Regions from separate parts of the Promicromonospora alba genome, predicted to be linked through region 1. Evidence: predicted binding sites of a transcription regulator. Region 1 holds the regulator's gene; each other region holds the start of a gene.
What was found. The regulator LexA, encoded in region 1, represses DNA repair genes until DNA is damaged. The targets are predictions, from matches to a motif close to TCGAACANNTGTTCGA.
Positions count from the first base shown of each region.

Region 2: the regulator LexA is predicted to act here: its motif matches at 2,896-2,911, upstream of ACFO6V_RS03150 (HNH endonuclease signature motif containing protein).
Region 3: the regulator LexA is predicted to act here: its motif matches at 2,474-2,489, upstream of ACFO6V_RS01910 (HNH endonuclease signature motif containing protein).

Region 1 covers NZ_JBHSFI010000005.1:198,459-205,063, forward strand. The annotation lists gene ACFO6V_RS15875 (DUF5302 domain-containing protein) at 1-200, opposite strand, end outside; gene nrdR (transcriptional regulator NrdR) at 345-815, opposite strand; gene ACFO6V_RS15885 (LysM peptidoglycan-binding domain-containing protein) at 935-1,381, opposite strand; gene lexA (transcriptional repressor LexA) at 1,573-2,388, shown strand; gene ACFO6V_RS15895 (L-lactate dehydrogenase) at 2,474-3,463, opposite strand; gene ACFO6V_RS15900 (ATP-dependent DNA helicase) at 3,473-5,569, opposite strand; gene ACFO6V_RS15905 (carbohydrate ABC transporter permease) at 5,612-6,499, opposite strand; gene ACFO6V_RS15910 (carbohydrate ABC transporter permease) at 6,501-6,605, opposite strand, start outside.
Region 2 covers NZ_JBHSFI010000001.1:667,789-674,393, forward strand. The annotation lists gene ACFO6V_RS03135 (DUF4097 family beta strand repeat-containing protein) at 76-918, shown strand; gene ACFO6V_RS03140 (ABC transporter ATP-binding protein) at 1,073-1,921, shown strand; gene ACFO6V_RS03145 (ABC transporter permease) at 1,933-2,694, shown strand; gene ACFO6V_RS03150 (HNH endonuclease signature motif containing protein) at 2,978-4,846, shown strand; gene ACFO6V_RS03155 (GntR family transcriptional regulator) at 5,135-5,845, opposite strand; gene ACFO6V_RS03160 (MFS transporter) at 6,028-6,605, shown strand, end outside.
Region 3 covers NZ_JBHSFI010000001.1:410,927-417,531, reverse strand. The annotation lists gene ACFO6V_RS01925 (TetR/AcrR family transcriptional regulator) at 29-637, opposite strand; gene ACFO6V_RS01920 (nitroreductase/quinone reductase family protein) at 721-1,152, shown strand; gene ACFO6V_RS01915 (epoxide hydrolase family protein) at 1,250-2,362, opposite strand; gene ACFO6V_RS01910 (HNH endonuclease signature motif containing protein) at 2,564-4,504, shown strand; gene ACFO6V_RS01905 (glycoside hydrolase family 127 protein) at 4,552-6,605, opposite strand, start outside.

The DNA of each region.
Region 1 (6,605 bases):
TGGACTGGGCCGGTCGTCTCCGAGCCGTGCACCGCACCAGTGTTCACATCGCCCGCGGAGGTCCGGCTCCGAGCCGCATTCTTGCGGTCCAGAGCTTCCTTGAACTTCGCCTTCGCGTCCGTGCTCGGCGCTGTCGCGACCTTGGGCTCTTCAGCACCCTTGGTCTCGGCTGCCTCGGCATTGGGCTTCTCGTCCGTCACACCGATCACCTCCTCTTGTTCCGGGGGTCCCTCGATCGGGTCCGTCGTCGGCCCCAGCCTGCACCACGGCACAGCCAGGTGCCAACATTTTTGGATTCCACCCAGGCTACGGCCGACGACGACGCGCCCGGCCGCGCAGACTCCCTATGCCTGAGCGGCCGCCCGCTCGGCGCGCTCCGCACGGAGCGAGGTGATCGCGCTCTCGAAGTCCTCGAGCGAGTCGAACGCCTGGTAGACGCTCGCGAACCGGAGGTACGCCACCTCGTCGAGCTCGCGGAGCGGGCCGAGGATGGCGAGGCCCACCTCGTACGCGTCGATCTCCGCGCTGCCGTTGCTCCGCAGGGTCTCCTCGACCCGCTGGGCCAGGATCGCGAGGTCGTCGTCGCTCACCGGGCGCCCCTGGCACGCCTTGCGCACACCCGCGGCGACCTTGTCGCGGCTGAACGGCTCTGTGGCGCCGGAGCGCTTGACCACGGACAGGCTCGCGGTCTCCACGGTGGTGAACCGTCGGTTGCAGTTCGGGCACTGCCGTCGGCGCCGGATCGACAGGCCGTCGTCGGCAGTCCGCGAGTCCACCACGCGCGAGTCGGCGTGGCGACAGAACGGGCAGTGCATGCTCACTCCTGCGTGGTCGACCATCGACCGGAGGCCTCCGGTCGCGCCCCGACCGTAAGCGGGCAAACCACCCCCTTGCAACATAGCCGCAACATTCGTCGGCGAATCGAGGCCTTTCGTCACTCCTTGGGCAGGAGCAACAGCTCCCCGACGCGCAGCGTGCCGGTCGACATCTCGTTCAGGTCCTGCAGCCTGCCGACCGCGTGTCGCACGTCCTCGCCGGGTCTCGCGATCTCCTGGGCGAAGCCCCAGAGCGTCTCTCCCGGCTGCACGGCGTGCACCCGGACCTCGGTGGGTTCACCCGGGGAACTGGCGACCGCCGTCGCCCCCCACGTGATCATCGGAGCGAGCAGGAGCATGGCGAGCAGCACGAGGACCACCCGGCCGCGCCGCGTGAGCCGGAGGCCGGCCAGGCCGAGCCGGCCGGCGAGCGTGCGCCCTTCCACCGGGATGTACGCACGGACCGCAGCCGGTCGGGCCGCCGGCACGAACGCCCGGCCATACGACGGCGCATACGCCTGTTCATACGTCGGGGTGTACTGCCGCAGCGGGATCACGTCCCCCATGGCCCCTCCTCGAATGAGTGACTGAGCTTCTGTCGTTCATACAAGCGTTCGTCGAACGCCCGTACCATTGTGTAGCACGGGACACCGTCCATGTCGAGACACGCTCGAACATTCGTTTGAGCCGAGCGCGTTTGTGACCTAGAGTGGGTAGCGCACAGGAGAACATTTGTCGGAACGGGAGGGGCACGGGCATGACGGGACGGGACGGGACCAGCGACACGAGAGCCGTCGACACGGCAGCCTCCGGCGTCGCCACGCTGGACACGCCAGCCGACAAGGCGGTCGCTGACGTGCACACGATCTCGCCGACTGACCGCCTCACCGAACGGCAGCGCTTGGTGCTGGACACGATCCGGCAGTCGTTCGAGACGCGGGGCTACCCGCCGTCGATGCGCGAGATCGGCGAGGCCGTCGGGCTGGCCAGCCCGTCGAGCGTCAAGCACCAGCTCCAGATGCTCGAGAAGAAGGGCTTCCTGCGCCGCGACCCCAACCGGCCGCGCGCCATGGAGCTCGTGGAGCCGATGGCCGAGCAGGTCGACAAGCCGACGCGCGGCGAGATCCACTGGCCCGAGCCGCGCCGCAGCGGCCAGGTCCACTGGGGCGGCTCCGTGCCCGACGACGCCAGCACCCCCCCGCCGTCGTATGTGCCGCTCGTGGGCCGTATCGCTGCCGGTGGCCCCATCCTTGCCGAGCAGGTCGTCGAGGACGTGTTCCCGCTCCCCCGCCAGCTGGTGGGCGACGGCGAGCTGTTCCTCCTCAAGGTCGCCGGCGACTCGATGGTCGACGCCGCGATCTGCGACGGGGACTGGGTGGTCGTACGGCAGCAGAACGTCGCCGAGCAGGGCGAGATCGTCGCCGCCATGATCGACGGCGAGGCCACGGTCAAGACGTTCAAGCAGACCGACGGTCACGTGCTGCTGCTGCCGCAGAACCCGGCCTACGAGCCGATCCCCGGCGACGAGGCCCAGATCCTGGGCCGCGTGGTCGCGGTGCTGCGCAGCCTGTAACGAGGTTCGCGAAGTAGAGCGCCTGTCCGCCCTGCGCAACGCTCAGCGTGCGTAAGGCGGACAGGCGCTCTACTTCGCGGTCTCCTCAGAAGCCGAACTGCCTCTGCACGGCCCGCACGCTCTCCGCCGACGCACGAAGGCCGGCCAGCTCGTCGTAGGACATCGGCACCCGCATGTTGGCCGTGACACCCCGCCGGTCCACGAGCGACGGCACGGACAGGCACACGTCGCTGATGCCGTGGTAGTCGTCCAGCAGCGAGGACACCGGCATGATCCGGCCCTCGTCGTTGAGCACCGCCTCGATGATGCGGGTGGCGGCCAGGCCGACGGCGTAGTTGGTGGCCCCCTTGCCCGCGATGATCCGGTACGCGGAGTCGACCACCTCGTGGTGCACCTCCGTACGCACCGCCGCGTCGAGCGGCGGGTTACCGCCCAGCGGCTCCCAGTCGAGCAGCGGCACACCGCCGATCGACGCCGAGCTCCACAGCGCGATCTCCGAGTCGCCGTGCTCCCCGGCGATGTACGCGTGCACGTTCCCCACCGCCACGCCGCAGCGCTCGGCGAGCACCACGCGCAGCCGGGACGAGTCGAGCACCGTGCCGCTGCCGAACAGCCGCTCGCGCGGCAGGCCGGAGATCTTGAGCGCCGCGTAGGTCACGACGTCGACGGGGTTGGTCACCATGACGTACGTGGCGTCCGGCGCGACGTCGACCAGGCCGGGCAGGATCTTGCGCATCAGGCCGATCGTTCCCTCGGCGAGGTCGATCCGGGTCTGCCCGGGCTTCTGCTTCGCCCCTGCGGTCACGACCACGACGTCGGCGCCCGCGCACACTGCGACGTCGTCCGAGCCGATCACCTGCGCCTGGGGCGTGAACATGAGGCCGTGCTGGAGGTCGAGCACCTCGGCCTCGACCTTCGCCCGGTTCACGTCGTGCAGGGCGATGGTCCGCGCCGAGCCCCGCGCCAGTGCGGCGAAGGCCAGCGTGGAGCCGACCGCCCCGGCGCCCACGATCGCGAGCTTGGTGGTGCGGGCGCCGGAGGACGGCGCGGCCGGGATGTCCGAAAGGGCTGCCATGCCCCCAGGTTAGGTGTCGAGCCTCGCCAGCGCGGCACGGACCAGCGCCGAGTCGGTCGTCGGCCAGAACCCCGGCATCGAGCGGGTCAGGAACGACGCGTAGCGGGCCGTCGCGAGGCGGGGGTCGAGGACCGCCACCACTCCCCTGTCGTCCATGCTCCGCACGAGGCGCCCGGCGCCCTGCGCAAGCAGCAGCGCCGCGTGCTGCGCGGACACCGCCATGAACCCGTTACCGCCCGCCTGCTCCACCGCCTTGGCGCGTGCCGCCTTGACCGGGTCATCGGGGCGCGGGAACGGGATGCGGTCGATCAGCACGAGCTGGCACGACGGGCCCGGCACGTCCACGCCCTGCCACAGGGACAGCGTGCCGAACAGGCAGGCCTCCGGATCCTCGGCGAACTCGCGCACGAGGGTGGGCAGCTGGTCGTCGCCCTGCGCCAGGATCGGGAAGTCCAGCCGCTCCCGCATCGCCTCCGCCGCCGCGTTCGCCGCACGCCGGGACGAGAACAGGCCGAGCGTGCGGCCGCCCGCGGCGGTGATCAGCTCCGCGATCTCGTCGAGCTGCGCCTCCGTCGTCGGCTCGCGGCCCGGCGCCGGGAGGTGCCGGGCGATGTACAGGATGCCCTGGCGCGGGTAGTCGAACGGGCTGCCGGCGTCGAGGCCGTGCCACGGCGGGGCGTCCTCGCCCTTGAGGCCGAGCGTGCCGGCCACCGCGTCGAACGTGCCGCCCAGCGCCAGCGTGGCCGACGTGAAGACGCCTGTCGCCTCCCCCAGCAGGTGCATCCGGATCAGGCCGGCCACGTGCAGCGGCGCCGCATGCAGCCGCGTCACGTTGTCGGCGAACCCGCCCCAGCTGTTGTCCGGGCGCGAGCACCACAGCACGTCGGCGGTCGTGTCCTGGAACGACATGCGTTCCGCCGTCTCGAAGAGCTGCAGCATGGCGCCCTGCGCCATCTTCAGGCCGGGCTCGGGCTGGGCCGGAGCCTGTCCCTTGCCGCCGCCCGCCTCCGGCTTCAGCGTGCTCAGCACCTCGCGGGCCGCGTCGCGCACCGCGCCGACCGCCAGGCGCAGCTCGTCGGGCAGGCCGTTCGGGAACCGCTCGGCGGGGGCCGTGACCAGCAGCGTTCCCAGTGCCTGGGCGGCGGCGTCCAGCGAGTCGGTGTTGGTGCCCGCGTGCCGCCGCGCCAGGCGTGCGGCGTTCTCGACCGAGGCCATGGACAGGTCGACCGTCGCCGAGGACGTGACCCGGTCCGTGAGCTCGTGCGCCTCGTCCACCACCACGACGTCGTGCTCCGGGAGGATGCCCGGGCTGCCCGTGGCCGCGATGCCGAGCATCGCGTGGTTGGTCACCACGACGTCGGCCTCCCGGGAGGCGGCCCGCGCCTTGTCGGGGAAGCATTCGGCGAGCATCGGGCACTTGCCGCCCAGGCACTCCATGGCGGTGACCGAGACCTGCCGCCACGCCCGGTCCGGCACGCCCGGCACGAGGTCGTCGCGGTCGCCCGACTCCGTCTCGTTCGCCCACTCGTGCAGGCGGCGGACGTGGTCGGCGAGCGTAGCTCCGTCGTCCCTGCGCCGTCCGCGAGCGCCGCCGGAAGCCGCGGGCTCCTCGGTGCGCGGGTGGTCCTCGCCGCCGGGCAGGTCGAACAGGGTGGGCTCGTCGGCGGGGTAGCCGCCGCCGACCTTGTGCACGCAGAGGTAGTTGTGCCAGCCCTTGAGCAGTGCGATCTTCGGTTCGCGCGGGAGCTGCGGCGTCACGGCCTTGGCGACGAGCGGCAGGTCGCGCGTGATGACCTGCCGCTGGAGGGCCAGGGTTGCCGTCGAGATGATGACCTTGCTGTCGGCGGCGACCGCGTGCCGGACGGCGGGCACCAGGTAGCCGAGCGACTTTCCGGTGCCGGTACCCGCCTGGACGAGCAGGTGCTCGCCCTTCTCGATGGCCTCGCCGACCGCCACGGCCATGCGGTGCTGGCCGTCCCGGCGCCCACCGCCCAGCTCACCGACGGCGAGGTCGAGAAGCTCCTCGACATCGGGAATGTCGGTGGTCTGGGGAGGGGCGTCGGAAAGGCTGGTCACGCGTTCGATCCTAGGCCGGACCACCGACATGCACCCCATCTCGTCCACAGGTGCCGGCGGCCGGCCGAGGGGTTATCCCTTGACCGCGCCGCCCAGCCCTGCGCCGCTGAGGAACAGGCGCTGGAAGGCGAGGAAGAGGGCGATCGGCAGCACGGTGGAGATCGCGAGCGCCGCGAGGAACACGTCGAGCTCCAGGTACGGGGCGATGGCGGGCAGCCGGACGGAGAGCGGCTGGTTCTGCGGGTCCGGGAGCACGAGCAACGGCCAGAGGTAGTCCTTCCAGGCGGCGATGACGGCGAACACGGAGACGACGCCGAGGATCGGCTTCGACATCGGCAGCACGATGCTCCACAGCAGCCGGAAGGGTCCGGCGCCGTCGACGCGCGCGGCCTCGAAGATCTCGCGCGGGAGGCCGTCGAAGAACCGCTTGACGAGCAGCACGTTGAACGCGCTGGCGCCCATGGGCAGCCAGACCGCCCAGAAGGTGTTGAGCAGGCTGATGTGGACGATCGGCACGTCGAGGATGGTCAGGTACAGCGGCACGAGGAGCACGACGGACGGCACGAAGAGCGTCGCGAGCACGAGTCCGAAGATCACGTTGCCGTACCGGGGCCGCAGCACCGACAGCACGTAGCCGCCGGTCGTGGCGACCAGGATCTGGAAGAACCAGGCCCCCAGCGCCACGATCAGCGTGTTGACGAAGTAGTGGTCGATCTCGGCCCGGTTCCACGCCGTGGCGAGGTTGGCCCAGTCGATCCCGGTGGGGAACAGCCCGAGCGGCTCGCGCAGGGTCTCCTGCGTAGGGGTGACGGCGGCCTTCGCGAGCCAGAGGATCGGCCCGAGCCCGACGACGACCAGGGTGATCAGCAGGCCGCCCTGCAGCACGCCGAGGGAGGTCCGTACGCTCGGCCGGCGCCGGTCGTGGGCCGAGACGATGCCGCGTTCGATGGTGGCTGCCATGTCAGCTGCTCCAGGGTCGGGTCACGCGGAAGTACACCGCGGAGAGGACTGCCAGGACGCCCGCGAGCATCAGGCTCAGGGCGGTCGCGGCCCCGTAGTTGCCGCC
Region 2 (6,605 bases), on a different contig from region 1:
ACTCCGACACCACTCGCCTCGCAGCCCGCTCGCTGCTCCCTCACTTCCCCGCCCTTGTCCTCACCTGGAGCCGTCATGCCCACTTTTCCCGCCCCCAGCCCCGTCCCGGTCGTCGTGGACGTGCCCTTCGGCAACCTGCACGTGGTCGCCTCCGAGCGCGACGACGTCGTCGTGACCGTCCTGCCCGCCGACCCGGCCAAGTCGGGCTCGGTGCGCGCCGCCGAGGAGACCCGCGTCCAGCGTGACGGTGACGCCGTCACGATCATCTACCCGTCCTCCTGGAAGCAGTACGTCCTTCCGTTCGCGGCCGGCGGCGCGAAGGTCACCATCGAGCTGCCGATCGGCTCGCACCTCAGCGGCAAGGCCGGCTCCCTCTACTCCGAGGGTCGGCTCGGCACGGTCGACCTGACCCTGAACGGCGGCGACGTCCGGATCGACGAGGCAGCCCGCCTCGACCTCAAGGTCTCTGCCGGGTCCGTCGTCGTCGGCCGGGCCACGGGGCCCACCTCCATGAAGGTGAGCGCCGGCGGCGTCCGGATCACAGAGTTCTCCGGCGAGGGCACCGTCCGCGCCAGCAACGGGACGACGACCGTGGGCTCCGTGACGGGAACGCTGGACGTCGTCGGGGCGCACTCAGAGATCACCGTGGGCCGCGTCCACGGCACGCTCAGCGTGAAGTCGGCGCATGCCGGCATCCGCGTCGACCGGGTCGAGTCGGGCAGCGTCACGCTGACGACGTCCTACGGCTCGATCGAGGTCGACGTGCCCGAGGGCACCGCCGCCTGGCTCGACATCGCCTCGGAGCACGGGACCGTCCGCAACCAGCTCACTCCCACGGACGGCCCCGTCGAGAACGAGGCCACCGCGGAGATCCACGCGAGCACGGGCTGGGGCGACGTCATCGTCCGGCGACCCTGAGGTTCGCTGAACCTCTCTGCGCACCGGCCGGGCGTAGGCCCCGCCTGACCTGAAGCCCGGACCGGCGTCGTCGGCCCGAGAAAGAACCCGAACCACCTTCCTGGCTACCCCCTACCCAAAAACCGTTCCCCAGCGTTCCCAGAAAGGGAAGAACATGAGCACGAACACCGAGCGGAGCCGCGGGCCCGCGATCCGAGTGCGGAACGTCGAGAAGTCGTACAAGGAGCTGCACGTCCTGAAGGGCGTGGACTTCGAGGTCGCACGAGGCAGCATCTTCGCCCTGCTCGGCTCCAACGGCGCGGGCAAGACCACCGCCATCAAGATCCTGTCCACCCTGCTCAAGGCCGACGGCGGCACTGCGAGCGTGAACGGGTACGACGTCGCGACCCAGGCCGCCGACGTGCGCGAGTCGATCAGCCTGACCGGGCAGTTCGCCGCGGTCGACGAGGTCCTCACCGGGCGGGAGAACCTGGTCCTGGTCGCCAGGCTGCGGCACCTGGCCAACCCCGGCAAGATCGCGGACGACCTCCTGGCCCGGTTCTCGCTCACGGAGGCCGGCGGGCGCAAGGCCGGCACCTATTCGGGTGGCATGCGGCGCCGGCTGGACATCTCGATGAGCCTGATCGGCAACCCGCCGATCATCTTCCTCGACGAGCCCACCACCGGCCTCGACCCGCAGGCCCGCATCGAGGTGTGGGATGCCGTCAAGGAGCTCGCCCGGAACGGCACGACGGTGCTGCTGACCACGCAGTACCTCGACGAGGCCGAGCAGCTGGCCGACCGGATAGCGATCCTGCACGAGGGCCGCATCATCGTCAACGGCACGCTCGCCGAGCTCAAGGCGCTGCTGCCCCCGGCGAAGGTCGAGTACGTCGAGAAGCAGCCCACTCTGGAGGACGTGTTCTTCGCCGTCGTCGGCGACAGCGCTCCCGGCACCGGTGCGGGCAACGTCGGCGACCCTGCCGGCAGCCCCGTCAGCAGCCCTGTCAGCACGGACAAGTGAGGAACGAGACCATGAGCAAGCACTTCTTCGGCGACACCGCCGTCCTGACCGGGCGATCCCTGAGCCACATCCTCCGCAGCCCGGACACGATCATCACCACTGCCGTCACCCCGATCGCCCTGATGCTGATGTTCGTCTACGTGCTCGGCGGAGCGATCGACACAGGCAGCGGCAGCTATGTGAACTACCTGCTGCCCGGCATCCTGCTCATCACCGTCGCCTCCGGTATCGCCTACACCGCCTACCGGCTGTTCCTCGACATGCAGGGCGGCATCTTCGAGCGGTTCCAGTCGATGCCGATCGCACGTTCGGCGGTGCTCTGGGGCCACGTACTGACGTCGCTGGTCGCCAACATCGTCTCAGTGGCCCTCGTCGTCCTGGTAGCCCTGCTCATGGGCTTCCGCTCGGGGGCCGGGGTACTGGCCTGGCTGGGAGTCGCGGGCATCCTGGTCCTCTTCACCCTGGCCCTGACCTGGCTCGCCGTCATCGCCGGCCTGTCCGCCAAGACCGTCGACGGCGCCAGCGCCTTCTCCTACCCGCTGATCTTCCTGCCCTTCATCAGCTCGGCCTTCGTCCCGACCGAGACCATGCCCGGCCCGGTGCGCTGGTTCGCCGAGAACCAGCCCGTCACCTCCATCGTCAACACGATCCGCGACCTGCTGGCCCAGCAGCCGGTGGGTGCCGACATCTGGGTCGCGCTGGGGTGGTGCGTCGGCATCCTGGCGGTCGCCTTCGTCCTGGCCACCGCCGCGTACCGCCGCAAGATCTCTTGACGGCGTAGGTACGGGCTCCAACCCGGTCCTCGACCGCACACCTGGTGGCGTGCGGTCGGGGACTGTTGTGTTGCGGCACGTGGGGTGCGCTTGGCCGGGAGATCGGTCGATGGGCCTGAGCTCGGCGGGACTTTCGGAACTGCCATTGGGCATCGCGGCGGCGTGAAGGGTTATCCACAGATTTGAGATCCGGCGAGCGGATCGCACGAGTGTTCGAGATAATGGAGGCAGTGAGGGAGTAGGAACTAGAGGCGAGCGATCGGGACGGGCGGGGGTGGGCAGGGTGGATCGGACGACGAACGGTGGTCCCGCTGCTGGTCTGCCTGCTGCGGCGTCGATCGAGGATGTGCTGGCCCGGATCGAGGCGGCGACCGCGGAGCTGACTGCTCTGACCGACCCCGAGACGCTGACCGGTTGGGACGCGCCGAGCATCAGCCGCCTGGTCGAGGCACACACCCGTGTCCGTCGGGTGACCGGACGCCTGGACGGTGTCCGGTACACCCTGCTACCCCGCATCGAGAATGAGGGTTCCTGGCGTTCGGGTGGCACGGCGCGGACGTTCACGACCTGGCTGCGCCTGCGCGAAGGAGTCTCCGCGTCGACGGCGGGTAAGGACATGACGATCGCGCGCCGTCTGGTGACCGCGCTGCCCGTGACGCGGGAGCGTCTGGTCGCGGGAACCCTGGGCGCGGACCACGCGAGGGTGATGACGGAGGTCGCGCCCACCAGCGAAACGCGTACGGATGCGTTGGCCTGGTTGATCGATACCCGCACCGGGCACACCACCACCCCGGAACAGTTCGTCCAGACCGTTGCGGTCGACTTCCCCGACCCCACCGAGGACCCCGACGGGGCACGCACCCGTGAGCTGGTCACGCAGGTCCTGGAGGGCGCGATCACGGAGGGGACCTTGGTCACCGGTGAAGCCCTGGTCCTGCGCGAAGCCAATGTCCTGAACGCGGACCAGTTCCGGAAGGTCGCCCGCCGGTTCGCGACTGTGACCGACCCCGATACCGACGATGTGGACGATGACAAGGCCGCCCACGGTGAGTTCTTCGATCTGGCCAAGACGTTCGGCGGGTATCACGTGGCCGGGTTCCTCACCGACGAGCACGGCCTGCAGCTGACGACCGCGATCAACGCGGTCCTGGGCGCCCCGTCGGCGGAAGACACCCGGACCACGACTCAGCGTCGCGCGCAAGGCCTCGCGGATGTGGCCCGGGTGGTGCTGGACACGAACCAGGCCTCCCCGGGTGCGGCGATCGCACCGCACCTGAACGTCACGGTGTCCTGGGACGAGTTCGTCACCCAGGTCACCCGCACCCGGGACGGCCTGTGCCTGACCTGCGGACAGACCGCACCAGGGCGCGGCACCCGCTTCGGCGCGGGCCCGAGCGTCTTGGGCACCAGCACCAGCACCACCACTGGCACCGGCACCGGCAGTGGCGCTGGCACCAGCAGCGGCGCTGGCAGCGGCGCTGGCACCACCCGCACCGCCACCAGCACGGGTCCGGATGTCGGTGCAGGTGCAGGTGCGTTGCCCACCGGCCCAACGGCCGAAAGCCCGACCGGAAGCCCGACCGGAAGTCAGATAGGAGGTCCGGGTGGAGGCCCGGGTGGAGGCCCGGGTGGCTGGACCGCCACGGATACGCCACTGTCCGGGTTCTTGTCCTCCGGTGGCCCGGTGTTCACCGAGACCGGCGCTCGTGCCCCACGAGCGCTGATCCGCCGCCTGGCGTGCCACAGCGCGGTCACCCGGATCGTGTTCGGCCCCGACGGCGCCGTCCTGGACGTCGGACGTGCGCAGCGCACCGTGTCGGGGCAGATGCGCCGCGCCGTCATCGCAAGAGACCAGCACTGCGTCTACCCCGGATGCGACCAACCACCCTCACGGTGCGAGGTCCACCACGCCCTGACCCACTGGGCCGACGGCGGCAACACCTCAGTGACCAACAGTGCGTTGCTGTGCTGGCACCACCACCAGCTCGTCGACACCCGCGGCATCACCATGCACTGGACCGGCAAGCCCACCACGAACACCACGGCCGGCGCCCTGCTCGAAACAGGGTGGGCGTTCACCGACGCCCGTGGGCACCGCATCCGCCTCCCTGAAGCCACCGAGGCCCCACCACCAGCCGCCGAAGCCTCCTGACCGGTAACCCCGTAGACCAAGGCGCCCTGACCCAGGCGAGTCGGCAGGCCGGACAGATCCATCTGGCCGGCCGCTCTCAGCCGAACACCAGGCCGAACGGCCCGGCACGCCCACGCGCGCACTCGCCCGTCCGCCCACGGGCACCAGGGCCCGGAGCAGTAGACGCACGCCACGCCGCGCCAATCACGAAGCAATGCGAACCAACCTCACGGCCGCCGCCATGCCGCACGAACCCGCGTGGATCCCTGTCGCCACCGCCAGACGCCTCCGCAGCCTGGCTGCGGGCAACTACTCCCAGACGGCGATGCTCCGGCGCACCGGGACGGACCCGTCGTCCGCGGCGAAGAGTTCCGGCGAGCGCTGCCGGGTCTTCTCGATGTCGGCGAAGACGGCACGGAGGTGCCCCCGGAGGCTGTCGCGGGCGCTGGAGATGTCGCCGGCGACCACCGCGTCGAGAATGGAGTGATGCTCGTCGACGAAGCGGCCCATGCCGTTCGTCTCCTGCAGGCCGAGGCGGCGCGCGCGGTCCAGGTGGCCCTTGGCGGCGACGACCGTCGACCATGCCCTGCCGTGCCCGCTGAGGCGCAGGAGCCCGTGGTGGAACGCCTCGTCCAGCTCGAAGAACTTCTCGAGGTCGTGGCGTGCCTCCCGCTGCTGCTCCAGGTTGGCGCGCAGCTCGGCGACCAGGTCCGGGTCGAGGGTCTCCGGGATGTCGTCGAACGCGGCGAGCTCGACCGCCTCGCGGAGGAATTGCGCGTCCGCCACGCGTTCGGCGTCCACCCGGGACACGAAGGACCCAACCTTGGGGAACACCCTGACCAGGCCTTCCTCGCCGAGGAGAATCAGGCTCTCGCGCACGGGCGTCCGGCTGACGCCGAGGGACGCCGCGAGCTCGTTCTCCGACAGGGAGGCGCCCGGCGGCAGCTCGAGGGTGAGCACCTTGCGGCGCAGCGTCTCGTAGACGACTCGCCTGTTGGACCGGTTCGAGGCTTCCCTCATACCCGCGAGTCTAGGCGAGAGGCGGCGCGCTTCCACACCACTGACAGTTGACACCTCCTTGTCGACGCTGCTTACATACAAGAACTGCCACACATCAGTTGACCGGCATTCCAGACAGCGACGTCAGTCAAGAAGGCAAGTCAAAGAAGGCAAGGAGCACTCTTCCAATGGCGGAAACAGCTATGACCCCACCAGGTACCCCGTCGGGTACTCCCTCGGACAAGACCGTCACCCGGTCGACCAAGGACCTCACCAAGGCCGCCGTCTCCGGCTGGCTCGGCACGGCCATGGAGTTCATGGACTTCCAGCTGTACTCGCTGGCGGCGGCGATCGTGTTCAACCAGATCTTCTTCCCCGACGTCAGCCCCGCGATCGGCCTGATCGCCGCGATGGCCACCTACGGTGTCGGCTACGTGGCGCGGCTCGCGGGCGCCATCTACTTCGGCCGCATGGGTGACCGGCTCGGCCGCCGCAAGGTCCTGTTCATCACCGTCGCGCTCATGGGCGTGTCCACGACCCTGATCGGCGTCCTGCCCACGTACCAGATGGTCGGCATCCTGGCACCGATCCTGCTCGTCGTGCTGCGGCTGGTCCAGGGCTTCGGCGCGGGCGCCGAGATCGCGGGCGCCACCGTGCTGCTCGCCGAGTACGCGCCCGTCCGACGTCGCGGCCTCGTCGCCTCGCTGGTCTCGCTCGGCACCAACTCCGGCACCCTGGCGGCATCGGCCCTGTGGGCGCTGCTGCTGGCCGTGCTCAGCGA
Region 3 (6,605 bases), on a different contig from region 1:
AGCGAGTCGCCCGTCAGCGAAGCGCCGGTCAGACCGCAGGGACGCAGACGCGCTCGACCAGGTAGCGCCAGCCGGCCTCGAAGCGGTCGGTGAGCGCTGACCCGTCCACCTCAGGGCCGTCGAAGAGCCGGAGCAGGAGCGGACCCTCGAGGGCGGACGTGAGCTGCCCGGCGAGCAGGTCGACGTCGGCGCCGGGCAGGTCCAGCTCGCGGAGCAGGACCCGGATGTGGATCTGGGACAGCGGCGGCCGGCGGCCGCTGGTCGGGCGGCCTTCGACCGCGGACCGGGCGACCTCATGGTTCTCCGCGAGGAACCGGATGCGGGCGGATCCGTAGGCGATGAGGCGGTCGACCGGCGACGCGCCCGGGCCGAGCGGCGGCGACCCGGAGAGGATCTCCTGCTGCAGGGCGCGCTCGTTGTCGTCCAGCAGCGCCTGGAAGATTCCCGCCCGGGTGCCGAACCGCCGGAACACGGTGCCCTTACCGAGCCCTGAGCGTTCGGCGAGGCGGTCCATCGTGAGGCAGTCGGGACCGTCCGCGGCGATGAGCTCGCGGGCGGTGGTGAGCAGCAGCTGACGGTTCCGGGCGGCGTCGGCCCGTTCGGGGTGCGGTGTGCCCCAGGTCAGCGGTGTACTCATCCGTGGATGCTATCGGGAATCGCGTAAGCGGGGTAAAGTCCGGTTAGTCGACCGGAGCGGCCGACCAAGACTGTGGAGGACACATGGCAGACATGAACAGTGGCGTCATCGAGGCGTTCCGGGCCAACGCGGGCGTCGTGGGTGACGACGTCATGGGCGGGCACTTCACCGGCAAGCGCCTGGTGCTGCTGCACCACGTGGGCCGGGTCAGCGGCAAGGAGTACGTGACGCCGCTCGTGGCCGCGGCCGACGGGGACGCCTACGTCATCACCGGCTCGCTCGGCGGCGCGCCCAAGGACCCCGCCTGGGTCGCGAACATCGAGGACGGCCCCGGTGAGGCGACCATCGAGATCGGGGACGAGGCCATCCGCGTGAGCACCACCGTGGTCCGGCCGGGGCAGCCCGACTGGGAGCGGCTCTACGGGATCTGGGCCGAGTACTGGCCGGACGCCAAGGAGTACGAGAAGAACACCGACCGCAAGTTCCCGGTGATCCGGCTCGTCCCGAAGGCCTGAGCTCTGGTTCAGGCTCTATGTGTATCGGCTGAGTCTGCGGTTCCGCTTCGGGCGCGTGCCTCGTTCCTCGGCCCGCACCCTGCGCTGCACCTCCGGCTCAGCCGACCGAGCGGACGAACCTCCGGATGCGCGCCGCCATCTCGGCAGGTACCTCGGCCACGGTGAAGTGACCGCCCTCCTCGAGGCGATCGAACTCGCGAAGGTCGAGGTAGTGGCGGCGCGCGAGCGCCTCGGGGTAAGCGGCCTCGTGCCGCTGGATGAAGACCGCCGCGGGCACGCTCGTGGGCGGTATCGGGTCCGGCTGGTCGGCACCCTCGTAGTAGGGGCGGAACGACGACCCGATCGTCTGGGTCGCCCAGTAGATGGTCGCCTCCGTGAGGATGCGGTCGCGTGAGATGCGGCGCTCTACCTTGCGGGGATCGCCCGGCGGTGTGTCGCTCCACTCGACCAGCTTCTCGGCGAGCCAAGCCAGCAGGCCGGCGGGGGAGTCGTTGAGAGCGGCCGCGAGGGTGTCGGGCCGGGTTGCTTGCACATGGCCGTAGGCGCCGTCGGTCTGGTGCTTCGCGGCGATGCCGTCGAAGAACTCCTTGACCTCGGGGTCGTCGAGGGTTGCTCGTTCGTCGCTGGTGGGGAAGTGCGCATGGGTGGCCACGATCCCCGCCACCTGCTCCGGGTAGCGGGCGGCGATGAGGTCGCTGACGTTCGCCGTGACGTCCTCGCCGTAGGTGAAGTATCGGTCGTAGCCGAGCGCTTCCGTCATCAGTGCGTGCATGGTCGAGGCCAGCCGCTTCTCCGACATCGGCCCTTCGGCGTACGGCGAGGAGAACCCGAAGCCGGGCAGGCTCGCGACCACCACGTGGAAGTCGGGCAGCAGGTCGGCGAAGTCGAGCTGCAGCGCGAACGTGTGCGGCCAGCCGTGCAGCACCAGGAGCGCCGGCGCGTCGGGCCGGTCCGAGCGCAGGTGGACGAAGTGCAGGTCGACGTCGTCGATCTCCGCGATGAACTGCGGATGCTCGTTGAGCCAGGCCTCCCGGGCGCGCCAGTCCCAGCTGATCCAGTGGTCGACCAGCTCGCGCAGGTACGTCGCGGTCATGCCCGACGCCGGGCGCCTGGGCGAGTCGTCCGGGATGCGGCTGCGGGCCAGTCGCTCGCGCAGATCGGTGAGCACCTGGTCGGGGACGTGGACCGTGAAGGGTCGTGGCTCGGTCATGGCAGAGACGTTATGCCGAGCCACTGACATCGACGCTTGCGTCGGATGCGGCCCTGGGCTCCGCACCTTGAGATCTGGACGGCGACCGAGTGTGGGTGGTCGGTTGTAGGGTCGAACAAGCGTCCGTAGGAATGGCCATGGTGACTATTCTTGGCCTCGAGTGGATACCCGATCTCAGATCCCGGTGAGGAGTGTGCTCGTATGCGTGAAGCCCTGTCCGACGGCGCCGTGTCCGACGGCGCCGTGCCCGGCGGCGCGCCGGTCGACGAGGCGATCCTGTTCGGGGACTGGGACACATTCGCCGGACAGGACCGGTTGCCGGAGATGCCTGAGTGGCTGGACTCGATGCCGGACTGGCCGCCGGATGCGTTGCCGGTCGCGTTGTGGCCGGTGGAGACACTCCAGGCGGCGCTGCGCGATATGCCCGGCGCAGAGCTGGCGCGGGTGGTCGCGGAGGCCGTCGGCGTGGGTGTCGGCGCGAGCGCGGTCCCGGACGAGAACCCCCTGGAGGATCTTCCGGACGACGCACTGGGTGACCTGGTCACCGCGTGCGGTCGCCTGCAGTCCTGGGCCGCGGGGGTGCAGGCGCGGGTCGTGGCCGAACGCGCTGCCAGGGAGACCAACCCGCTCGCGCACAGCTCGCTGGTCGGGCAGGTCACCAGCGAGCTCGTGGTGACGGAGCGGGAAGGCAGCGAGGTGGTCGTGCGTGCCGAGTCCGGTGCCCGGCACCCGAGTGTGATCTCGGCCCTGGCGACGGGGCGGATCGATGTGCGGAAGGCGCACACCCTGCTGCGCTCGGCGTCTCAGCTGACCGTGGCGGAGCGAGCGGAGGCGATCGAGCGGTATCTGCCGCAGGCCCCGCAGCGGACCTGGCGGTGGCTGCAGGCCCGGATGCTCGCATTTGCCAAGGCCCGCCACGGCGCGGCGGACACCGCACGGGCCGAGGCAGAGCGCCGGTGCGTGCAGCTGGACCGTGCCGAGAACGACATGGGCTGGGTGTCGGCCTACCTGCCGGCGGCCGATGCGGCGGCGGTATGGGGTGTGGTGGACGACATGGCCCACCAGCTGCGCCGCACCAGTGGCGAGGAACGCAGCCTGGGACAGCTTCGCGCGGACTCGTTGACCGGGATCGTCACGGGCCGACTCCTACCCGCTGACCGCTTCACCGGCACGGACACACAGTCCGGCACGGACACACAGTCGGACACGAACACGGGCGCCGGCACGAGCCCGGACGGCACCACCCAGACCGCCGGCACGAGCCCGGACGGCACCACCCAGACCGCCGGCACCACGGCGAAGGCCGTGCGCGTCGAGAGCGACGGCTCCTCGATCGATGGGGACGATGGTGCGGAGATGCCGGTCTGCTCGTGTGGTGGCCGGGCTCCTGTCCAGCAGGTGGTGGTACGGCCCGTGCGGATCACTCCGACTCGCCCGGTGGTGCGGGTGACGGTCCCGGCCAGCGTGCTCCTGGGCCTGGACGACGCACCCGGAGACCTGAACGGATTCGGACCCGTCCCCGCCGACACGGCACGGCTCATCGCGCAGGACGCGACCTGGCAGCGCCTGATGACCGACCCGGTCACCGGGGTGCTGATCGACTACTCCACCGCTGCCTATCAACCGGGCCGGGTCCTGCGGGCAGCGGTCGAGGCCAGGGATGACACCTGCACCTTCCCTGGCTGCGACATCCCGGCTGAACGGTGCGACCTGGACCACATCGAGCCCTTCGACCACGACCATCAGCGTGAGATCCCCAGCGTTGCCGCTGGTGCGGCCGGGCGTGGGCAGACCAGCGCGTGCAACCTGCACGCCCTGTGCCGTCGGCATCACCTGCTCAAGACGCACGCGGGGTGGGGCGTCGTGCGTGACCCCGCGACCGGGATCACGACCTGGACCACTCCCACCGGCCGCACCCACCACCGGCCACCGACCGTGCTGGACACTCACGTCGACATCGACCAGGTCGACCCGGACACCAGTCACGACCTGAGCCTGCGTGCCCTGACCGGCCGACGCCTGCCACGGCAGTACGGCACGACCGAGCCGGGTGCCATACCGGCCATACCGGCCGAACCGGCCGAACCGGCCGAACCGGCCGAGCCCACCGGCTTGCCCGGCCCCGGCGAACCACCTTTCTGATGCGGTGGACCTGATGCGGTGCGTGTGCTGCGGGTTGTCGCGTGCGGTCAGCCGGCGGGCGGGAGCTCGAGGGTCCGGATCGGCTCCTCGTTGCCGGCCCGGTCGGTGGCGGTGAACTCGATGACCTGCGGCTCGTCGCCCAGGGCACGCGTGAACGGTTCGCGGAAGGTCGCCCAGAACGTGTCCGGGCCCTTCCACCGGATGCTGTCCACGCCGGAGACGTCGTCGGTGGCGGCGAGGTTGATCTCGACGCCGCGCGGGCCGAGGCGCCGGGCCGTCGCGGTGGTCACGGGCGGCGTGGTGTCAACGCTGACCTCGCGGACGACGTGGCGTTCCCGCTCCTCGGAGTCGACGGCGCGCACGGTGACGGTGTGCACGCCGTCGCCGAGCCGCAGCGGTTTGGCTCCCGCTGGCTGCCACGGCCCGTCGTCGACCCGGACTTCGACGGTGGGCTCGCCGGCGTCGGCCCGTGCGGTGACGGTGAGCTCGGCGGGCTGGTGGTACCAGCCGGTGACGCTCGGCATCTTGGACGGCACCACCTCGACGCGGGGCGCCGAGCCGGTCAACACGGCTGCGGGCGCCTCAGCCAGGAGAGTGGCTTCCTCGCGTGCGTTCTCCTCACGCGATACCTCCTCGCGCGCGGCCTCCGCCCCGTCCGCGATACTGCCGACGTCCCTCGTATCCCGTCCGACGCCTCTCGCGTCCCGTCCGACGCCTCTCGCGTCCCGTCCGACGCCTCTCGCGTCCCGTCCGACGCCGGAACGCGCGGCAGCCCGCAGGACGTCGCGTGCCTCGGCGGCGCTGAGCAGTCCCAGCCCGACGAACTCGTGTGCGGTGCGCAGCACCGCCCGGAGGAACTCGGGCCGGGAGGCGAAGCCGCCGTCCGACCAGAGGACGTCGAGAAACGTGCCGCCGTCCCGCCGAGCCACGTTGGGCACACCGGAGTCGGCCGGCTCCGCGCCGGCGTCCGGCCCTGCTCCCGCTCCCGCTCCCGCAAAGGCGATACGAGCATCGGTCCGCCGCAGATACATGTGGTACCGCGCATCCGACCCGGACCACGCGGGCTCCAGGACAAGGTCGCCGAGCCGCCACGTGCCGTCGTCGGCCCTGTTCAGAGGTACGTCGAGTGTCCCGTCGAGGCGACGCCAGGTCGCGGCGGCGACCGGGAGCCAGGTGGTGGCGGCGCTGCGGGCCAGCAGCACGGTCGGCCCGAGCTCGAGCGTCACCAGGGACGCGTCGTCGGGCGCCGGCACCTCGCGCAGCGCCAGCGGCATGCTGATCTCGACCACCGTGCCCGGCACCCAGTCGCGCCGCAGGGAGATGTACTGCCCGGGGACGGCGTCCACGGCCACGGGCGAACCGTCGACGGTGACGGTGCACCCACCCGCGACCCAGCCCGGAACCCGCAGCCGGAGGTCCAGGTCACCGGTGGCGTCGACGAGCAGCCGGCTGCCGCCCTCCAGCGGGTACGCGGTCTCCTGGACGACCCGCACGTCCTGCTCGGCCCACCGCAGGGTGGAGGCCACGTAGAGGTTCACCCAGAGAGCGCGCTCGCCGCCCCGCACCGACCGGAAGTAGACGGAGTCCTGGTACTTGACGTGGTTCTCGAGCCCGGTGCCGCCGCAGCACGTGCCGACGTTGTCGTACTCGCGCAGCGCCCCCGGATTGACCGGGAACATGTACGTGACCTCCGGCGAGTCGTCCGAGTCGACGTCGTGCCGCGAGCCGAGGACCTGGTTGGTGACCGCCCGCTCGTAGTAGTCGGCGTACCGCGGGTCGCCGGTGCGCCCGAACAGGGCGCGGGCCAGCTTGAGCATGTTGTAGGTGACGCAGGTCTCGGCGTTCCGGTTGCCGATGTCGCCCGCGACGGCGCCCGCCGGGCCCCACAGCTCGTTCTCGCCGGAACCCCCGTGCGCGTACGTGCGCCCCGGGACGAGCATGTCCCAGATGTTGACCACGGCGTCCAGGTAGCGCGCCTCGCCCGTCAGGTCGTGCAGCGCGAGGTAGCCGAGCAGCGTCGCGGCGTGCTGGTTGGCGTGCATGCCGTCCAGCACGTCCCGGCCCGACGCCGTCGCGTCCAGCAGCGAGTCCAGGTCGAAGA